Regions from separate parts of the Micromonospora palomenae genome, predicted to be linked through region 1. Evidence: riboswitches for the same ligand, from Rfam matches in the RefSeq annotation. Region 1 holds a riboswitch; each other region holds the start of a gene.
What was found. A riboswitch is a leader RNA that binds a small molecule or an ion and turns the genes downstream of it on or off. The one in region 1 is predicted to bind cyclic di-AMP.
Positions count from the first base shown of each region.

Region 2: another riboswitch for cyclic di-AMP. It lies ahead of FHX75_RS10560 (C39 family peptidase); the one in region 1 lies ahead of FHX75_RS16200 (C40 family peptidase).
Region 3: another riboswitch for cyclic di-AMP. It lies ahead of FHX75_RS13640 (coiled-coil domain-containing protein); the one in region 1 lies ahead of FHX75_RS16200 (C40 family peptidase).
Region 4: another riboswitch for cyclic di-AMP. It lies ahead of FHX75_RS03345 (LysM peptidoglycan-binding domain-containing protein); the one in region 1 lies ahead of FHX75_RS16200 (C40 family peptidase).

Region 1 is NZ_VIXA01000002.1:1,087,197-1,092,278, forward strand. Features, by position in the region: tRNA gene FHX75_RS16180 (tRNA-Gly) at 1-29, opposite strand, end outside; gene FHX75_RS16185 (zinc metalloprotease) at 265-1,251, shown strand; gene FHX75_RS16190 (pyridoxamine 5'-phosphate oxidase family protein) at 1,316-1,882, opposite strand; gene dcd (dCTP deaminase) at 1,961-2,539, shown strand; gene FHX75_RS16200 (C40 family peptidase) at 2,582-3,622, opposite strand; cyclic di-AMP (ydaO/yuaA leader) riboswitch at 3,635-3,771, opposite strand; gene FHX75_RS16205 (C40 family peptidase) at 3,922-4,938, opposite strand.
Region 2 is NZ_VIXA01000001.1:2,340,068-2,345,149, reverse strand. Features, by position in the region: gene FHX75_RS10570 (hypothetical protein) at 1-105, shown strand, start outside; gene FHX75_RS10565 (hypothetical protein) at 257-1,021, shown strand; cyclic di-AMP (ydaO/yuaA leader) riboswitch at 1,325-1,465, shown strand; gene FHX75_RS10560 (C39 family peptidase) at 1,702-2,529, shown strand; gene FHX75_RS10555 (alpha/beta fold hydrolase) at 2,635-3,390, shown strand; gene FHX75_RS30690 (hypothetical protein) at 3,544-3,705, opposite strand; gene FHX75_RS31565 (hypothetical protein) at 4,091-4,546, shown strand; partial or broken gene FHX75_RS31965 (hypothetical protein) at 4,737-4,970, opposite strand; gene FHX75_RS31560 (hypothetical protein) at 4,932-5,082, shown strand, end outside.
Region 3 is NZ_VIXA01000002.1:565,199-570,280, reverse strand. Features, by position in the region: gene FHX75_RS13650 (helix-turn-helix transcriptional regulator) at 1-273, opposite strand, end outside; gene FHX75_RS13645 (carbonic anhydrase) at 503-1,156, shown strand; gene FHX75_RS13640 (coiled-coil domain-containing protein) at 1,222-2,241, opposite strand; cyclic di-AMP (ydaO/yuaA leader) riboswitch at 2,246-2,376, opposite strand; gene FHX75_RS13635 (YibE/F family protein) at 2,543-3,880, opposite strand; gene FHX75_RS13630 (heavy metal translocating P-type ATPase) at 4,199-5,082, shown strand, end outside.
Region 4 is NZ_VIXA01000001.1:732,682-737,763, forward strand. Features, by position in the region: gene htpG (molecular chaperone HtpG) at 1-320, shown strand, start outside; gene FHX75_RS03340 (peptidoglycan-binding domain-containing protein) at 369-1,253, opposite strand; gene FHX75_RS31905 (hypothetical protein) at 1,255-1,380, opposite strand; cyclic di-AMP (ydaO/yuaA leader) riboswitch at 1,824-1,998, shown strand; gene FHX75_RS03345 (LysM peptidoglycan-binding domain-containing protein) at 1,997-2,668, shown strand; gene nhaA (Na+/H+ antiporter NhaA) at 2,915-4,231, shown strand; gene FHX75_RS03355 (YdeI/OmpD-associated family protein) at 4,402-5,010, opposite strand.

The DNA of each region.
Region 1 (5,082 bases):
CTGATGTTCTGCCATTGAACTACACCCGCAGGCGGCACCACTGTACCTGAGGCGACCGCCGCCGTGCACCCAGGTACCCCGGGCACGCCGGCACGCCCTCCGCCGTGATCGATCTTGGACGTAACGTATCCACGTGGAGCTAAAAGTTTCACAGCGGCAACATATGGTCGTTCTCAAATCTGTCGATCGGTTGTAACGTCACCCCCACGTTCTCGACCACGGCGTGACATACCCCCTGTCACGCCGCCAGAAAGAGGTGGGCCCATGGGACTCCGTCCCAACCTGCTGACCCGGCGTGCCGCCGGTGTCGCGTCGACGACCCTCGCGCTGCTGCTCAGCACCGCCGCGGTAGGCGTCGTCCCCGCTGCTTCCGCCTTCTCCGCCGCCCCGAGCGAGGTCTGCGCCGAGCCGGCCGACGTCCACTCGGACGCTCGGATCAAGAAGGGCGGGATCGCCAAGCACGAACCCAACGAGCTGACCGCCAAGCAGGTCCGCGAACGCGAGGCCGACCTGGCCGCCGCGCTGCGCGAGCGGGCGAGCTTCCGGGCCGGCGCCCAGGCCGCCGCCCCGCTGGCCAGCGTCACCATCCCGGTCGTCGTGCACGTGATCCAGCGCGACAGCACCCGCGCCGGCGGCAACATCCCGGACTCGATGATCACCTCACAGATCAGCGTGCTGAACCAGGCCTACTCGGGTGCCACCGGCGGCGCGGCCACGGCCTTCGGCTTCCAGCTGACGAAGATCAACCGGGTGACCAACCCGGCGTGGTACCCGATCGTGCAGGGCTCCTCGGCGGAGCGGTCGATGAAGACCTCCCTGCGCGAGGGCGGCAAGAACACGCTCAACGTCTACCTGGGTGAGCTGAGCGACGACCTGCTCGGCTGGGCGACCTTCCCGCAGCGGAAGCTGAACAGCATGGACGGCGTGGTCGTGCTGAGCGAGTCGCTGCCGGGCGGCACCGCCGCCAACTACAACCAGGGCGACACCGGCACCCACGAGGTCGGCCACTGGCTGAACCTCTACCACACGTTCCAGGGTGGATGCTCCGGCTCGGGTGACAGCGTCAGCGACACCCCGGCCGAGGCCTCGCCGGCGTTCCAGTGCCCGACCGGGCGGGACACCTGCGCCACGGCCGGCCTGGACCCGATCACCAACTTCATGGACTACACCTACGACTCGTGCATGTACCAGTTCACCGCTGGCCAGGCGAGCCGCATGCTGACCGCATGGAACGCGTACCGCGCGGCGTAACACCCTCAGCAGACACCGGTGCCGGCTCCGTCGTAGGACGGGGCCGGCATCGGCGTCTCGGCGGTCAGGCGGCGGGGCGGCGGGTGTCGAAACCGTGGCGGCCGCGGCGCGCCGGCCGCCGATCGGGTACGCCGGCGGCGTCGCCGCCGCGGTGGGCGGCGACCGGATCGAGCCAGACCTGGACGGCGGAGGACCCGTGGCCCTCGCCGGGCTGGCCGAGCCCACCCTGGTCGCGGCGGGTCAGCATCGCCACGTCGACGCTGAACTCGAAGAGTCGCCAGTCGACCTGCGGCGCCGCCCGGCCGAGGCGGGCCACCCGGGCGACCCGGGCCGGGTCGGTGACCGGTTGCGCGCGACCGGCGACGTACGCCTCGTCGTCGGTCTCCTCAGGCGGGAACGAGTGCAACGCGTACCGCCCGTCGCGTTCGAGGTCGCGCCGCTTGGGCGAGTCGACGACGAAGCAGAACAGCCCCTCGTCGGTGATCACGGGGCAGACCGGGTGCACCCGGGGCCCACCGTCGGCGCGGACGGTGGCCAGGTAGCCGAAGCCCGGCCCGTACTGCTGCATGAGAAGGCGGATCCCGTCGGCGAGTCGGGGCTCGTCAGCGGCGAATTCGGACCAGGAAGCCATACGGACATCCTATCGAACATGTGTACGAACGCGTAGTCCGACACGCAGGTCACCCGGTCCGCTCGATATGGTGTGCCGATGCTGCTCTCCGACCGCGACCTGGTCTCCGAGATCAAGGCGGGCACGCTCGCGCTGGAGCCCTTCGAGCCCACGCTGGTGCAGCCGTCCAGCATCGACGTGCGGCTCGACAAGCTCTTCCGGGTCTTCAACAACCACCTGTACACGCACATCGACCCGGCGATCCAGCAGGACGAGCTCACCTCGATGGTCGAGGTGCCCGAGGGTGAGCCGTTCGTGCTGCACCCCGGCGAGTTCGTGCTCGCCTCCACGCTGGAGGTCATCTCGCTGGGCGACCAGCTCGCCGGGCGCCTGGAGGGCAAGTCCAGCCTGGGTCGGCTCGGCCTGCTCACCCACTCGACCGCCGGCTTCATCGACCCGGGCTTCTCCGGTCACGTGACGCTGGAGCTGTCGAACGTGGCGAACCTGCCGATCACGCTCTGGCCCGGGATGAAGATCGGCCAGCTCTGCATCTTCCGGCTCTCGTCCCCGGCCGAGCACCCGTACGGCTCCGCCGTCTACGGGTCGCGCTACCAGGGCCAGCGCGGGCCGACCCCGAGTCGCTCCTGGCAGAACTGGCGCACCTGGCCCACCCGCTGACGCCGGGCCGGGCCCCCGGAGTCCCGGGAGCCCGGCGCGCGCTCAGCCCAGCCGGCCGTAGCTGTTGACCGGCCCGTCGTCGACCCGCTTCATCTTGACCGGCTGGCCCGCCTGGGAGGCGTGCACCACCCAGCCGCCACCGACGTACATGCCGACGTGGTGCAGGTCGGCGTAGTAGAAGACCAGGTCGCCGGGGCGCAGGTCGGCCCGGCTGACCCGGGCGGTCACCTGGCGCTGCTGGCGGGCGTTGTGCGGCAGTGAGACACCGGCCTTCGCCCACGCCGCGAGCATCAACCCGGAGCAGTCGTACGAGTTCGGGCCCTCGGCGCCCCAGACGTACGGCTTGCCGATCTGCGCGCAGGCGAACTTGACCGCCGTGCCGGCCGGGCCGCCGGGATAGCCGGCCGGGCACGGGGCCGGGCGCAGCGCACCCCCGCCACCGTTGCCGTACACCTTGAGCCGCAGTTTCTGCAGCCGGTCGATCTCGGCGTTGATCTGCTTCTTCTTCGCGGCCAGCTGGGCCTCGGTCCGGGTCAGCTGGGCGACCATCTGGTCCAGCGGCGCCTTCTCCGCGGCCAGCTTGTCCCGCAACTCCTTGACGGCCCGCACGTCGCGCTGCTGGCGCTGGGCGAACCGGTCGAGCATTTCGAGCTGGTCGACCAGTTCGCCGGGGGAACTGCTGCCGAGCAGGGCGTTGACGGCGGAGACGTTCTCCCCCTTGTACGCCTCGGCGGCGAGCCCGGTGACCTGGTTCATCGCGAGGTCGACCTGGAGTTGCAGCGGCTCGATGCGCTTGGCCAGCGCGTCGGCCTGCCGGCGCTTGGCGGCCAGGTCCTGACGGGTGGCGTTGTGCTGCTCGATGATCGGTTCGAGCCTGTTCCAGTCCTGGTCGATCTGCCGCTCGATCTCGGCGACCGAGGGGTCGGCGTGGGCCGCCGTGGCAGCGCCGGTCAGTACGACGGCGGCACCGGCGAGGGCGGCAAGGACGGTGGTGAAGCGGGACCAGCGTGGGCGCGGCGCAGCCGTCAGCCGGGCGACCTGGGTCGACCGGTACGACGGTGGCCGCGGGGCATGGTGTGCCACCGGGCTCCGGGCTCCTTCTTCCGCGACCGCCTACCGGGTTAGCTGACGGGTTCGGGCGGGAAGGGAGCGCCCTACCGCAGTGGCTGCGGATTCACCCCGGCTTACCTGGGTCCCCGGCTCGCCCGTGGGCGATTCGGCGGTGCCGGCCACTGCCGCCCGGGTTGGACGGACCTGTCGCGGCCGACGAAGGATCAGAGTAGAGACGACCGTTATCGATCCGCAACCCGCCATGCCGTGCCGGGTCCCGGATACGCGAAACCCCCGGTCGGTCGACCGGGGGTTTCGCGGCGGGCTCGGGGTCAGTTCGGTCGTCGGAAGCCGGCGACCGGCATGTAGTCGATGCTGGTGACCTGGACGGGTTTGCCGGTCCGTGGCGCGTGCACCATCAGCCCGCTGCCCAGGTAGAGACCCACGTGGTGCAGGTCGCTGTAGAAGAAGACCAGGTCGCCGGGGCGCGCCTCGGAGCGCGGGATGGCCTTGCCCTCGTTCCACTGGGCGCCGGTGTGGTGGGTCAGGTAGATGCCGGCGGCCTTGTAGGCGTACTGGGTGAGGCCGGAGCAGTCGAACGAGTTCGGCCCGTCGGCACCCCAGACGTACGGGTCACCGACCTGCTGGCAGGCCACCCGGATGGCGGTCTGCGCGGCGGAACTCACCACGCCCTTGACGGTCGGGCAGCCGGCCACCTTGACGACGGTCTTCGGCATCGACGCCTGGAGCCGCTTGATCTCGGAGTTGATCTGCGCCTTCTTGGCGGCCAGCTCCTTCTCCTGCTTGACCTCCGCGGCGATCAGCGCGTCGAGCTTCTGCTTCTCGCCGTCGTACTTCTGCCGGGCGTTGATGACGACCTGGAGCTCCTTGCGCTCCTGCGCGGCGAGGCGGTCGAGGATGGTCAGCTGCTCGGTCAGGGTGCCCGGCTTGGCGCTGACCAGCAGCGCGCCGATGTCCTGCGAGGGGCCCGTCATGTAGTACCGGGAGGCGAGGTCGCCCACCCGGTTCATCGCCAGCTCGGTCTGCAGGGCCAGCGGCTGGATCTTTTTCTCCAGCTCCGCCGACTTCTTGCGGTTGACCTTGAGGTGCGCGCGGACCTTGTTGTACTGCTCGATGGTCGGCTCGAGCTGTTCCCACTGCTTGTCGATCGCCGCCTCGATCTCCTCCGGCGTGGGCGCTGCGTGCGCCGGCACGGCGAACATCCCGGCGCCGACGACCACGGCGGCGACCAGGGTGAGCAGGCGGCGGGCGATCCGGCGCAGGCCGGTGGGGTGAGTGGGCGGACGACCCTGGGCGTGACGATGAGGGGGCATGGTTGCCACCGGCACCGACTCCTTAGCGACCGACCGCCGGGCGCCTCGCTGAGGGGAAGACGGAGGCAGACGACCCACAGCGGTCGGTGCCCCACATTAGGGAACCGTCCGTACGAATTCAAGGTGGCTCATTACAGCATCACGCCTGTGCAACCACTT
Region 2 (5,082 bases), on a different contig from region 1:
ATCGACCCGGTCGGCCGGCCGGCCCATCCGGTCACCGCGCCGCCGCTGCCCCTGACCGGGCTCGCTGCCGGCACGACCGGTCCCCGCGCCCCGCCGGTCGGCTGACCGCCACGCGGGGCCACCCGCGACCGCGCCTTCGAGAACCGCACCACCGCACCCGCTCCCCGGCACGCGGCGCCGCCCCGGCCTCGCCCCGTCGCCCCCGGACCGGTGTGTGACTCCTCTTTCCGCATCCCGCTTCCGGGAGGTGCCCACCGTGAACACCGTCCTCTACCAGTTCCTCGTCGAGGTCCCGACCGCCGCCGCCATCTGGTCGGCCCTGCTCGTACTCGCCCTGACCGTGCTCACCGTGCTGGTCGCCCGCCCCGAGCGGGACCCGGCTCCCGACGAGCCGGTCGTCGACCCGGCCCCGGCCGCCGACCCCGCGACCGAGCTGGCGGATCTGCGTCGGTACGCCGAGGAGGTCGCCGTCGCCGCGGCGGGCGCCGCCCAGACCGCGCGCCGGTGGCGGGAGGCCTGGCTGGCCGCCCAGGAGGAGGTGGACCGGGCCTGGACGGCGTACGACGAGGCGGAGTCCGCCGCCCGCCGGTTCACCGGCGCCGCCGCGCTGCCCGCCCCGCGTACCCCGCGTACGCCGGCCGAGTACGCGGGCCGGGAGCGCTGGCTGCACCAGGCGGCGGTGGCGGCCCACTGGCGCGGCGAGCTGCCGGTGGAGCGGCTGCGGGACGTCTTCGCGCACCGGGACGGGTGGGACCCCCGGCGGCACCCCGTCGAGCAGGAGGTGCTGCTGGCCCGGGCGGTACGCGACGGCCGGCGGGACGCGTACCGGGCGGCGGCCGGGCGGGAGCGGTCGGCGTGGCGGGACGCGGAACTGGCCGCCGAGGCGGCCCGCGCGCTCGCCGCCGAGGCGTACGCGGCGGCGGAGCGGCTGCGTCCGGCGCGGCTGCCCGCCCAGCGGACGGCGACGGCGACGGCGCGGACCGCGCTCGCGGCGCGGTGGCGGCCGGCCCGGGTGGGCTGAGGACGCGACCGAATTGTTACCCGTATTTCCGTGACTCGCGTCACGGCAATCGGGAAACCGGTCATCCGGTCACAGTCGGTGACATCGATCGCGACGAGCGGCAGGGTTTGCCGCCGTGCTGTCCGGTTGTCGCCCGACGGTCCCGGAACAACCGCCTGTCCCATTGAGTGACGTCAGTGCCGAACTGTACGGCAAATTTGTCGCCCTGATCATGTTTACGCAGCTGACGGCGCTTGGCCGACACGTGACCGACCAGTAGTGTCGCCCGGGTCCGGTGCGGTTTCCGATCGCAAGAGGCGACGCCGCGCCGACCCGCTCAATCGTGATTTCACGAACCGGGGACCCATGCACGTCCGGGGTGAATCCGCGGGCCACGGCCCGTGGTAGGGCGCTCTTCCCGCCCGAATCCGTCAGCTAACCCGGTAGGCGGTGTCGGAAGGAGTTCCAACTTTTGCTGCTCCGTCGCATTCCTCGGCTTGATCTCCACCTCGGTACCGGGGTGTTCGTGCCGGTCCGCCGCGCCCTCGCGCGCTGATTCCGGCCCCACCCCGCCGCCCGGTCACCGACCGGGCGCACCCCCGCCGAGCGGCCTCGCACACCGGTCTTGACACCGCGGGTGACGTTTCGTCACGCGCCGGTCCGGCACGCCGCTCCCGCCCTCGTACCGTGGAGGAAAACACGTGAAGCACCCCCTGAAGCGGCAGCTGCGACGCCTGGCCACCGAGCGGTCGTACCAGCTGGTCGCCGGCTCGGCCGCCGCGCTCGTGCTCGTCTCCGGCGCCAGCACCCTGCTCGCCGACGAGGCGCCCGCCCGCCAGCAGACCTCGGCCGCCGTCGCCGAGGTGGCGCCCCGGCTGGACGACGTCGCGACCCGCGGCCAGGCCCGCGTCGGCACCCCGTCCGCCAGCCCGTCGCCCTCGGCCAGCCCCTCGGCGTCGGCGAGCGCCACCAAGAAGGCCAAGGCGGACCCGGACCTGACCCGCAAGGCGGCCCCCAAGCCGCCGTCGACCAAGGTTCTCCGCTACGACTACCAGGCGCAGACCACCTTCTACAACTGCGGTCCGGCCGCGGTGCGCAACGCGCTCAGCGCGGCGGGCGTCGAGCGGACCCAGGCCGAGCTGGAAGGCCCGCTCGGCACCACCGAGATGGGCACCAACTCGGCGCTGGACACCACCCGGGTCCTGAACCAGTCGGTCAAGGGCGACCCGTACCGGACCCGGATGTTCCAGGGCACCCCCAGCTCCGCCCAGATCGACCGGCTCCAGGCCGACGTGATCGCGGCGATCACCGACGGCCGGGGCGTCGTGGCGAACGTGGCGGGGAGCGCCACCGACACCGACGGCGGCTGGCACTCCTTCCCGGGCGGCCACTACATCGCGGTGGTCGGCTACAAGAACGACGGCCGGACGGTCCGGATCGCCGACTCGGCGGACCCGAACCTGCCGTCGTACTGGGTCAGCACCATCGACCTGGCGAACTGGATCGCCACCCGCGGCTACTCCGCCTGATCCACACCGTCGCTCGTCCGGGCACCGGCTCCCCTGGGGGCCGGTGCCCGTCGCCGTTGGCGCGGGTCTCGCGCGGCGGAACCGGGCGATGGCACACTGCGGCCCATGACCGACGACTCGGGTAACCGCCGGCTGCTGTTGCTGCTGCACGGGATGGGCGCCACCGGCGACGTGTGGCTGCCCTGGGCGCCGCTGCTGGAACACCGCTGGCCGGGCCGCTGGCTGGCGCCGGACCTGGCCGGCCACGGCTTCTCGCCGCCGCTGCCCGGGTACTCCTTCGCCGGGTTCGCCAAGCAGGTCGCGGCGGGGCTCGGCCCGGTGCCCGAGAGGGCCCGCCCGGGTGACCGGCTGGTCGTCCTCGGCCACTCCCTCGGCGGGGTGGTCGCGCTGGCGCTGGCCGCCCGCGACGCCGGGCTCCCGGTGGACGCGGTGGTCGGGCTGGGCATCAAGGCGGTCTGGTCGCCGGCCGAGCTGGCCCGGGCGCGCGAGCTGGCGGAGCGCCCGGTGACCTGGTTCGCCACCCGGGACGAGGCGGCCCGCCGCTACCTGAAGGTGGCCGGCCTGGGCGGGCTCTTCGCGCCGGACCACCCGGTGGTCGACGCGGGGCTGCGTGCCGAGGACGGCCGCTGGCGGCTGGCCATGGACCCGGCCGCCTTCGCGGTGGGCGCGCCGGAGCTGCCGGCCCTGCTGGCCGCCACCGACGTCCCGGTGCTGCTGGCCCGGGGCGAGCACGACCCGATGGTCAGCGACGCGCAGCTCGCCGAGCTGGGCGTGCCGGTGGCGACCCTGCCCGGCCTCGGCCACAACGCGCACGTCGAGGAACCGGCGGCGGTGCTGGCCCTGCTCGACCCGTACCTGTGACCGGTTGCGGACGGCGGGCGTCGCCGTCGTGGGCGGCATTCGGCTCGGGACTACCTGCCGACCCGGAGGTTCGAGCTCGCCGTCCACACCGGACGTTGTCACGGCGCTTGGTGTACCGCCGGACGTTGTCCGCCACTGACCGCAGTCCGTTCGTTAGGCCTGACCAGGGGATAAAGCCACGATGACCTCTTCGGTGTGAAGGAACCACCAGCCGTCGATGAGCTGCGCCAGCAGCAGGGCTGAGCTGTCCCAACGGTCCACCAGAATCCGTGGACGTCCGGCGCTGCCCGCGCCCGTCGTCACCCAGTTGGTCACCCAGCCCGAGCTCCTTGACCCCAGGCACGCGCTGGTTCGTATGGCTCTAAGATCCTTCTCTTCGGCAGGTATACGCCTCCGGAGTCCTCGAAGGCGGATTCGCCATGATCCCTGATCCGACTGACGTGAGCGGCCGCCTGGATGTGGCGCTGGCGGGTGTGGCCGCCACGTTCCGGGGCATGACGGCCCACCGGCAGGAGTCCAACTGCGAGTGCCACTGGGGCAGCGCGGAGGAACTGGCACTGCTCAAGACCCCGGACGTGCCGCTTGACGACGACTGCTCCGCCGCACGTACTGGACCACGGACTGGCGCTACCCCGGGCCGCTGCTGCGCCGGATCCTGCCCCAACTGACCCAGGGCCTCGTGGCGGGCCGAGTAGAGCCGATGGCCGGGACGGAGAGCCTGGGACGTCTGTTCACCGCCGGCCGCTGGCAGGAGTGGCCCACCGAGCAACGCAGCGCTCTGCGGGAATTCCTGGACGCCTGGTGGCTTCACGTCCTGGTCGAGCCCGATGCAAAGGTGCCCGCCCATGAGGCCCTGACGCTCCTCGCCGAGGTCACCACGAAGCTCACCCCGTGGTTGACCCTCTGGGCGGAGTTGCTGGTCGACGCGGTGGCGCGGCGGCGGCTGGTTACTGCCGTGGATGAGTGGATGTACGACCTACTGGGCGATGCGCTCCCCTGGTCGAGTTGGCACGACGAGGACACGTGGTGCCGCGCGCTGTCGCTGTGGGTGCTGCGACACGCGCCGGCCGTACTGCGAGAGCACGGCGCGTCGACCGAGTTATACGACCACGTGCGGCTGCTTGGCCTACCCTACGCCGATCGGTGGGACCGATAATCCCGTGTGCAAGGGATGGGTGTGATGACCTGCTGATCAGCGCGCGTACTCGTCCCACGATGGAGGCCAGCGCCTTCTTCGACGGGTAGGTGTAGACCACGCGTTTGGTGCCTCGCTTGCGTTTCCGTTGGATGCGGAAGCCCAGAAAGTCGAAGCCCTGGTTGATGTGGCTGACCTTCGTCTTCGCCTCTGACAGGCGTAGGCCGATCGGGGCGAGGACCTCGGCAACCTGTTCCGGTAGAACCTCCGCGTGCGCCCGGCTGCCGCTGACCATGACCACGAAATCGTCCGCGTAACGGACGATTCGGTAGTTCGGTAGCCCAACCCGGCGACGCTTGGTCCGTTGGTAGTCGGTGCCGCTATCGGTCTGCCAATGCTCGGTGAAGTGCTCATCGAGCACGGACAGCGCCACGTTCGCGAGCAGGGACGACAGAATGCCCCCTTGCGGGGTGCCGGCGATGGTGGCCTGCGCCTGGCCGTCCTCGGCGAGGATGCCCGCGCGCACGCCTTCACCAAGGCCAGGACACGTTTGTCCC
Region 3 (5,082 bases), 520 kb from region 1:
ACGGTCGGACTCGGCCGGGTGCCGGAAGTGGCCGCGCGGGTTGACCGTGTACTCGTTGCGCCGGCCCACCCGGGTGCGGTGGAGGTAGCCGCCGGCCTCCAGGTCGGCGACGATCGCCTGCGCGGCGCGCTCGGTCACGCCGACCTCGTCGGCGACGTCCCGCAGCCGGGCGGTGGGGTTGCGGGCGATGGCGAGCAGCACGTGCGCGTGGTTGGTGAGGAACGTCCAGTTCCGGGTGCTCCCGTTCTGCGCAGTCGTCGCCATGCCCGTCATGGTATGGCCAGTCCCTCGGCTTTTCCGCCCTGGCTCCCCCGGACCCACCCCGGCGGTCGGCCCGCCGGACGCCAGGCGAAACATCACATCGACGCCGGGGCAAAGTATGAAATCCGTATCACGTATACCTTGACGTATCTTCTGCTGCGTGTGACGGTGGGCGGCGAGGCCGCCTCCGTCGCCGGCCGGGTGTGACCAGGCCGATCTCGTGAGGGACCGAGGTGAGGCAATGACCCTGACCGATCCGACGCAGGCGCTCGCCGAGCTGCACGCCGGCAACCGGCGTTTCGTGACGGGCGCGCAGCGCCACCCCAACCAGGACTCGCTGCACCGGGCGGCGGTCGCCGACGGCCAGCACCCGTTCGCGGTGATCGTCGGCTGCTCCGACTCCCGCCTCGCCGCCGAGATCATCTTCGACCGGGGCCTGGGTGACCTCTTCGTGGTGCGTACCGCCGGGCACACCGCCGGCCCCGAGGTGCTCGGCAGCGTCGAGTACGCGGTGAGCGTCCTGAACACCCCGCTGGTGGTGGTGCTCGGCCACGACTCCTGCGGGGCGGTGCAGGCCGCCCGGGACGCCGCGCGGACCGGCACGCCGCCGGCCGGGCACCTGCGGGCGGTGGTGGACGCGGTGGCGCCCAGCCTCCGGCGGGCCGCCGAGCAGGGTGTCGACGACGTCGACGGGATCGTCGACATCCACATCGCGCACACCGTCGAGGCGCTGCTGGGCAACTCCGCCGTACTGGCCGCCGCGGTCGCCGAGGGGCGGTGCGCGGTGGTCGGCATGTCGTACCGACTGGCCGCCGGTGAGGTGCGGACGGTGGCCGCGGTGCCGAGCGTCGTGCCGGCTCAGGCCGGCGATCGGGCGACCGCCGTCGCCGGCTGAGCCCCCCCGCACGCGACGAGGGCCGCCCCCACCGGGGACGGCCCTCGTTCGGTACGCGTCGCGCGCTAAAGCATCGACATGTGCACGTGGTCGGTGTGGTTCGACGGTCCGCTGTACGACTTCCACCCGGTCGCCGGGAACCAGATCTGCCGGTTCCAGATCACGTAGTAGATGCCGAGCCGGTCGGCGTTGCGGATCAGGAACGCGGCGAGGTTGTTGCCGTACATCCGGGTGTCGTTGTTGTGCCAGGGCGCGAAGCCGCTCCGCTGCAACGACCAGTCGCAGGCCTTGCCCTTCGGGTGCTCCCACGGCCCGCCGGGCCGGTAGCAGCCCGCGAACCGGGTGAAGCCGGCCCGCCGGACCTCCTTGTACGCGTGCAGGGTGCGCGGCGTGATGGTGCCGGAGGTGGTCGGGTCGTTCTCGGTGCGTGACTCCGGACGCCAGCCGCCGTCGGCAGTCCGGCCGGGGCCGATCCGGGCGACCGGCGAGGTCGCGTCGACCAGGCCGCCGGTGAAGCCCCGGCCACCGACCAGCTGGAGGGCCTTCTCGGCCTCCCGGCTCTCCCGGGCCATGTCGTTGGTGAGCTTCTGCTGCTCGCGCACCTCGGCGTCCAGCGCCAGCTTGGCCTGCTCCGCGCGGTTCTTGGCGGCGGTGACCTTGGCTAGCTTCTGCGCGTTGACCATGTTCAGCTCGTCCAGGGCGGCGGCGCGCCTGACGAACGAGTCCGGGGCGTCGCTCTCCAGCAGCATCGCCACCGCGCCGATCCGGCCGGTCCGGTACGACTGCGCCGCGATCTGCGAGACCGTCGGCTGCAACGCCGCCAGCTCGTCCTGCGCGCGCCGCACCTCCAGCGCGAGCTGCTGCTGGCGCTTCTTGGACTTCTCCAGCTGCGTCTTCGCCTTCGAGTACTCGCGGTTGCGCAGCTCGATGACGTCGGTGAGCAGCTTGGGCTCGTCGTCCTCCTCGTGCCCGGAGGGGGTGGGGGTCGAGGGCGCGGCGATCGCGGCTGTCGGCCCGCCGAGGATGGCCAGCGCGGCGAACACGGCCACCACCGGAGTCAACCAGCGGCGCAGGGGTGCCGTCACAGTGTTCCCTTCCGTCGACCGCCGACCGGGTTAGCTGACGGGTTCGGGACGGAAGTGGCCCCTACCGCTCGCGCGGATTCACCCCATGTACCTGGTTCCCCGGCTCGCCTCGCGGCGATTGGGCGGCGGCACCGCAGGCGCCGCTGCGCGCCTTCGGCGGTGACCGGCAGCGAGGTTACCCGAGAGTCGTACCGGGGATCTACGTCCAGAACCCGACTAAATGCGTTATTTCGTCGTAGCGAAGCGTGACGAGTGACGCGTTCGTCAGGTTCCGCGTCGGCGTCGGTCACGCAGCGGAGTCTCACCATGCGGTGTCCGTGCTCCTTTCCGGGTCGGGCCACCGTGCGGGGGCCGGGGTGGACGGTCCGCCGGGACGCGACGCGCTCAGCGCCTCGAGCGCCGCGTCCCGGTCGGCGGAGGGGCGGGGCGTGGGTGCCGGTCCGGTGTCCCGGGCCGGATCGTCGGCCGGGCCACGACCGGCGGTGGCGACCAGCGCGGCCAGAGCGGTGGTCAGCGGTACGGCGGCGATCAGGCCGAGCGTCGCCACCGCGCTGCGGACGATCTCCTGGGCCAGGAACTCGCTGGTGAGGATCTGGCTCACCGGCCGGCTGTCGGCGGTGAGCAGGAGCAGCAGCGGCAGCGACGCGCCCGCGTACGCGAGCACGATGGTGTTCACCGTGGAGGCGATGTGCGCCCGGCCGACCCGGGTGGCGGCCCGGTAGAGCTGGGTCCGGGACAGTCCGGGGTTGGCGTGCGCCAGCTCGGTGACGGTGGCGGCCTGGGTGACGGTGACGTCGTCGAGCACGCCGAGCGAGCCGATGATGATGCCGGCCAGCAGCAGCCCGTGCAGGTCGACGTCGCGCTGGTACATCGACAGCGTGGTGGCCTCCTCGCTGCCGAACCCGGTCAGGTGGGTGGCGGCGGTGGCCAGGCTGCCGAGCAGCCCGGTCAGCACCAGGCTGCCGAGCGTGCCGAGGACCGCCACCGAGGTCTGCGCGGTGATCCCGTGGGTCAGGTACAGCACCACGAACATGATCAGCGCCGAGCCGGTGATCGCGATCAGAAGTGGCGAGCCGCCCGCCGCGATGCCGGGCACGACGAAGGTCAGCAGGATGGCGAAGCTGGCGCCCAGCCCGGCAAGCGCGGCCAGCCCGCGCAGCCGGCCGAACGCCACGATCGCCGCCGCGAAGAGCGCCACCAGCCACACCAGCGGCTTGCCCCGCTGGTGTTCGGCGATCTGGTAGCTGGTGGCGGTGGGGTCGGCCGGGTCGGCGAGCTGGACCAGCACCACCTCGTCGCCCACCGCCACGGCGGGTGCGCCCGGGCCGGCGGGCACCGGCGTCTCCACCTGCTGCCCGTTGTCCGGGCCCTGCTCGACCCGGACCGTCACGGTCCCGCACGGGCCCTCGACGGCGCCGGGCGCCTCCGGCGTCGGTGGGCAGGGTTCGGTCACCACCCGGGTCACCGTGCCGTGGTGGCGCGCCGGCTCGGCGCCGCCGTCGGCCTGCCGCGAGTCGCGCGGCCACAGCACCAGGGCGGCGATCACCGTGACGACGAACAGCGGGACCACCGTCGCGACGAGGATCCGTCGCACCCCCGGTGGGGCGGACGGAGCGGGACGGGTGTGGTCGGCGCCCATTGCGAGTCTCCCAACGATCCAGGGCGGAGTACGTGTCAGCCGGCCGGTCGGTTCAGCCGCGGAACGCGCGTGGCGGGCCGCGTACCCCGGTGTGGGCCCTGGGTGCCGGCGGGGTCACCCAGGGCGACCGGACGGTGCTGTCGCCCGGTGTGGCGACCCGCCCGGGCGGCCGCCCACGGCAGCCGAGCCCGGCGCGGTACGCGGGTCGGCGGCAGCAGCGGCGGATGGCGAGTCATGGCCGGAGAATCGTAGCCAGGTTCGGTGCGGGTCCGCCCGGTTCGTGCCATCGGCAGCGCGTTCACCGGGCATCGTGAGGGCATGGACCAGCAGGCCGGCCCGGCCCGGCACCCGGGGTCGGACCGGCACCGGGGGCACGACCGGCACGCCGGGCACGACCCGGAGATGTTCCGCCGCCGGTTCTGGCTCTGCCTGGCGCTGACCCTGCCCGTGGTCGCCACCAGCCACATGGTGATGGAGTGGTTCGGCTACTCGCTGGAGTTCCCCGGCCGGTCCCTGGTCGGGCCGGTGCTCGGCTCGGTGGTCTTCTGGTGGGGCGGCTGGCCGTTCCTCGTCGGCGCGGTGCGCGAGGTGCGCGACCGGGCCCCGGGGATGATGCTGCTGATCGGGATGGCGATCAGCGTCGCGTACGCCGCCTCGCTCGCCACCAGCCTCGGCGCCTTCGAGCTGGACTTCTGGTGGGAGCTGGCCGCCCTGGTCACCATCATGCTGCTCGGGCACTGGCAGGAGATGAAGGCCGTCGGGCAGGCGCGGGGCGCGCTCGCGGCGCTGGCCGCGCTGCTCCCCGACGACGCCGAGCGGGTCGGGCCGCAGGGCGGCACCGAACGGGTGCCGGTGAGCGGGCTGCGGGTGGCCGACGTGGTGCTGGTCCGCCCCGGTGGCCGGGTGCCGGCCGACGGGCGGATCGTCGACGGGGCCGCCGAGCTGGACGAGTCGATGGTCACCGGCGAGTCCCGCCCGGTCTCCCGCGCGGTCGGGGACCGGGTGGTGGCCGGCACCGTCGCCACCGACTCGGCGATCCGGGTCCGGGTGGAGGCCGTCGGCGACCAGACCACCCTCGCCGGCATCCAGCGCCTCGTGGCACAGGCGCAGCAGTCCGGCGGGCGGGCGCAGGCGCTGGCGGACCGCTTCGCCGCCTGGCTCTTCTACGTCGCCACGGGTACCGCCGTGCTAACCGTCGTGGG
Region 4 (5,082 bases), on a different contig from region 1:
AGGTCCGGCTCTCCTCCCGCCTGACCACCTCGCCGGCCTGCATCGTCGGCGACGCGCACGACATCACGCCCACGCTGGAGAAGATGTACCGCGCGATGGGGCAGGAGGTGCCGAAGGTGAAGCGCATCCTCGAACTCAACCCGACCCACCCACTGGTCACCGGCCTGCGCGCGGCGCACGAGCGCGGCGGCGACGAGGGTGCCCTCACCGAGACCGCCGAGCTGCTGTACGGCATGGCGCTGCTCGCCGAGGGCGGCGACCTGGCCGACCCGGCCCGGTTTGCCCGGGTCCTCGCCGACCGGCTGGCCCGCACCCTCTGACGCGACGACGGCCCCGGCCCGGTGCAGCGCCGGGCCGGGGCCGCCTGCTCAGGAACCGACCCGCACGCCCATCGCCGCCCAGGTGGCCGGGCCGACCACCCCGTCCACGGTCAGCCCCCGCATGCCCTGGTACCAGCGCACCCCGGCCTCGGTCTTCGCGTCGAAGGCGCCGCTCGCGGGGCCGCACCGCTTCGCGCCGACGAACCGCTGTACGAAGGCCACGTCCCCGCCCTTGCTGCCGCGCCGCAGCGTCCGCGAGCCCGGTCTGCCCCCGGACACCGGCGTCGCCGGTCGCCCGCTGGGCACCGAAGGGGCCGGCTTGACGGCCGCGCGCAGGGCCGCCACGGTACGCGGACCGACCACCCCGTCGGCGGTGAGCTTCCGGGCGGTCTGGAACGACCGTACCCAGGCGGCCACGGCCGGCCCGAACACCCCGTCGGCCGTCAGCCGGGCCCCGAGGCGGTTGGCGACGGCCTGCAACTCCCGGACGTCGCCGCCCCGGCAGCCGGCGCGCAGCACCCGGTCGCCGAGCCGAGCCGTCGTGGCGGTGGCGATGCCCCACGGGTGGCGGCTGTCCTCCAGGCTCCGCTGGTGGCTGACGCTGACGTGCAGGTGCTTGTCGTGCGGGTTCGGCCCGGTGTACCGGGCCGGCCGGAAGCTGCGGGTACGGCTCCAGATCTTCCGGTCGTAGATGACGTACTGGGTGGACGGATGGCTGACGGCCTGCCGGACGACCAGCAGCGGGTCGATCCCGTCGACGTCCACGTCCACCGCGTTGACCGACTGGTCGTCACTGTCCGGATTGTGGTCCGAGCGGCGCGCCTGGTGACTGGCGTCGCCCAACCAGCCGTCGGACTTGCGGTCCCGCTGCGGCCACCGGGTGTCTATCTCCTCGCGCAGCACCCGCAGCGCGGGCGCCAGGTGCACGCCCATCTCACTCCTCCTCTTCCAGCGCGGCGGCCAGGTCGAAGTCGACCTCGTCGCCGGCCAGGCTCTCCGGGTCGTCGTCCTCGTCCAAGGTGGCGACGAGGTAGTCGGTGTCGATGCTGACGGTGTCCATGGAGCGTCCTTCCTCTCGCGGATGGTCGGCCGCCGCGAACCGGGGCGGACCGTGCCGGCCAGGGCGACGGCGCCCGGCATCCGGCGGGTCCGACCCGTCGGCGCCGCGGCCGCGCTCTGCTCCCTACCGTCCGAGTCGGCGGCCGGGCTGCCCAGACATGAGTCGCCAATCAGCGGCAACGCTGACCGTCCGGCGGCGCGGGCCGCCGATCGAGGCCGCCTGACCAGCGAAGACGGCGAGACGACGGCACCTGATCCGCCGCTCGGAGCGAGGCTTTCGGCCCAGTCCTGACAGGTTCCCGACCGGCCCTTGTAGAGCACCGCCGACCAACCCGCAACTCGAAGGACGAAGCCGTCGCTCAGCCGGGTGAAGAACTTCACAAGAGGTGGGCAATCGCCCGAAACAGTTCCTAACGTCGTTCGTGTTCGCGATCGCGGACACCACGGCCGGTAACGCCTAATCCATGCCGCCGGCCGGTGGGACCTTTTCAGCGGGCATGGAGCGGGGGACCCACACGTTCCTCGGTGCACGTCACCTCGGGGTGAAGCCGCCCACGGGCGGCCGGGCTCCTCGGCCCGAACCCGACAGCTCACCTCGTCGGCGTGGAGGAATCCACATGGCAACTGAATACACCGCCCGTCACCGACGGGTCAGCTCGCGCCGCATCGCCGTCGGCACGCTCGCCGTCGGTGCGGTCACCGGGGTCGCCGCCGTCCTGGCGCCGGCGTCGCCGGCGAGCGCCGCCAGCGTCAACTGGGACGCGATCGCCCAGTGCGAGTCCGGCGGCAACTGGCACATCAACACCGGCAACGGCTACTACGGCGGCCTGCAGTTCTCGCAGAGCACCTGGTCCGGCTACGGCGGCAAGAAGTACGCCTCCCGCGCCGACCTGGCCAGCCGTGGCGAGCAGATCGCGATCGCCGAGAAGGTGCTCGACGGTCAGGGCATCGGCGCCTGGCCGACCTGCGGCCGGAAGGGTGGCTCCACCAAGAGCTACTCCACCCCCTCGGAGAAGTCGGAGAAGTCGCAGAAGCAGCGGCGCTCCGGCTCGTCGAAGGCCACCTCCACCGAGCGGTCCTCGCGGGAGCAGCACAGCACCCGCAGCCAGCGGCGCAGCGCGCCGGCCGGGACCGGCGACGTGTACGTGGTGCGGCCGGGTGACACCCTGTCGCAGATCGCCGACGCCCGGGACCTGGCCGGTGGCTGGCAGGCGCTGTACGAGCGCAACAAGCGCGTGGTCGGCGCCGACCCGGGGCTGATCTTCCCCGGTCAGAAGCTCAGCCTCTGACCCCAGCACCCGGGCACTGTGACGACGCCCGGCCGGACGACCGGCCGGGCGTCGCCGCGTCCACGGCGACGTCGTGGTTCGGGCCGCTGCCGACGGGGTACCCGGCGCGCGTGGACCGGCCCGCCGGCGCGTCCGCGTCGCCGGTCGTCGGGCCGTCGGCCGGGGGCGGGGGATAGGGTTGGCCCTGGTGTGCCGGGAAGTCTGGTCGGCGATGGATGACGCGACCCCTGCCGACGAGGAGACCCCGTGACCGACGCCCCCCGGCGCCGTACCAGCCTGTTCGCCCGCCGCTCCTGGGGCGAGACCAGCCGCATCTCCGCCATCCTGCGCAAGGAGACCGTGGGCGGGGCGCTCCTGCTCGTCGGGGCGCTGCTCGCGCTGCTCTGGTCGAACTCACCCTGGGCGGACGGCTACCGGGCGCTGCGTGACCTCACCGTCGGCCCGGCGTCGCTGCACCTCGATCTCACCCTCGCCACCTGGGCCGCCGACGGGCTGCTGGCGATCTTCTTCTTCGTCGCCGGGCTGGAACTCAAGCGCGAGTTCGTCGCCGGCGACCTGCGCGACCCGCGCCGGGCCGCGGTGCCGGTGGCGGCGGCGGTCGGCGGGGTGGCCGTACCCGCCGTGCTGTTCGTCCTCATCGCCGGGGTCGACGGCGCCCGGGGGTGGGCAATCCCGACGGCCACCGACATCGCATTCGCCCTGGCGGTGCTCGCGGTGGTGGGACGGCTGCTGCCCTCGGCGCTGCGTACCTTCCTGCTCACCCTGGCGGTCGTCGACGACCTGCTCGCCATCGTCATCATCGCCGTCTTCTACACCTCCAGCCTCGCCGTGCCGCCGCTGCTGGCCGCCCTGGTGCCGCTCGCGCTCTTCGCCGTGCTGGTGCAGCGCCGGGTCCGGTCCTGGTGGCTGCTGCTGCCGCTGGCCGCCGTGACCTGGACGCTGGTGCACGCCTCGGGGGTGCACGCCACGGTGGCGGGCGTGCTGCTCGCCTTCACCGTCCCGGTGCTGCGCAGCGAGGCCGCCGGCGGGCCGGACGCCGGGCCGGGCCTGGCCGAGCACTTCGAGCACCGGTTCCGGCCGATCTCCGCCGGGGTGGCGGTGCCGATCTTCGCGTTCCTCTCCGCCGGTGTCACGGTCGGCGGCCTGGCCGGGCTGGCCACCGCGCTGACCGACCGGGTCGCGGCCGGCATCGTGGTCGGCCTGGTGGTCGGCAAGCCGGTGGGCATCCTGGCCGCCACCTGGCTGGTGTCCCGGTTCACCCGGGCCAACCTCGACGAGGGGCTGAACTGGGTCGACGTGCTCGGCCTGGCGCTGCTCGGCGGGATCGGGTTCACCGTGTCGCTGCTGATCGGCGAGCTGGCCTTCGGCCTGGGCAGCGCGCGTGACGACCACGTCAAGGTCGCGGTGCTCACCGGGTCGCTGCTCTCCGCGCTGCTGGCGACGGTGATCCTGCGCGCCCGCACCCGGGTCTACCGGCGGGTGCACGAGATCGAGACGCTCGACGAGGACCACGACGGCGTCCCGGACGTCTTCGAGCCGAAGGCGGACGGCCATGTCGACTGAACCGAGCCGGCTGTCGGCGGTAGATCCGGATCAAGCCGGGCAAGAAGCCGGCCTTCACCGCCGAGGGGTCGAAAGCGTGCCCCGGCACGGCCGAGGTGCGTCCCTTCCGAACCAGGGAATCCGTCCGAGCGCTCCTGGCGCCGTGACTGGTTCCACCGTCGAGCAGGCGATCACCCGTGTGAGTTCGGAGGCTTGGCCTTCTGCGGGTAGATCGTCTCGTGACGGGCCAGCATGGCAACGAACTCGCCGATCTTCCGCTCGCGGGTCTGCGCCCGTTTGACGGCGTTGACGCGGTGGATGAGGGCGAACCGGTTGGTTTTGGTGAGTACGTCGAACATGGCCTGGGCGGCGGGGTCGGCGGCGATGGCGGCGAGGAGGTCGGCCGGTACCTCGGCTTCCGACGGCGGGGCGTAGGCGGCCGCCCACCGCCCGTCCGCCTTCGCGGCTTCTACCGCGGCGCGGCCTGGGGGCAGCATTCGCCCCTGCGCCTCGAGCCGGGCCACGTGGGCGACGTTGCGTTGTGACCAGGAACTGCGGGGCCTGCGAGGGGTGAACCGGATCCAGGAGGTTTCCTGATCCCGTTTACGGGCCTGCCCGTCGATCCAGCCGAAACACAGGGCCTCGTCGACCGCCTGCTGCCAGGTCAGCGTCGTGACTGTGCCGCCCTTCTTGGTCAGGGCGAGCCAGACGCCGGGCGACGTGGCGTGGTTGGCCGACAACCACGCGCGCAGCGCGTCGGCGTCCGCGACGATCAACTCATCCAATTCGGCGCTCGCCATGACGGTGAGGTTAACGGCTGCGCCGACCCCGGGGATCGGGCGCGGGGCGAAGCCCAATCCCCGGGCCTGGTC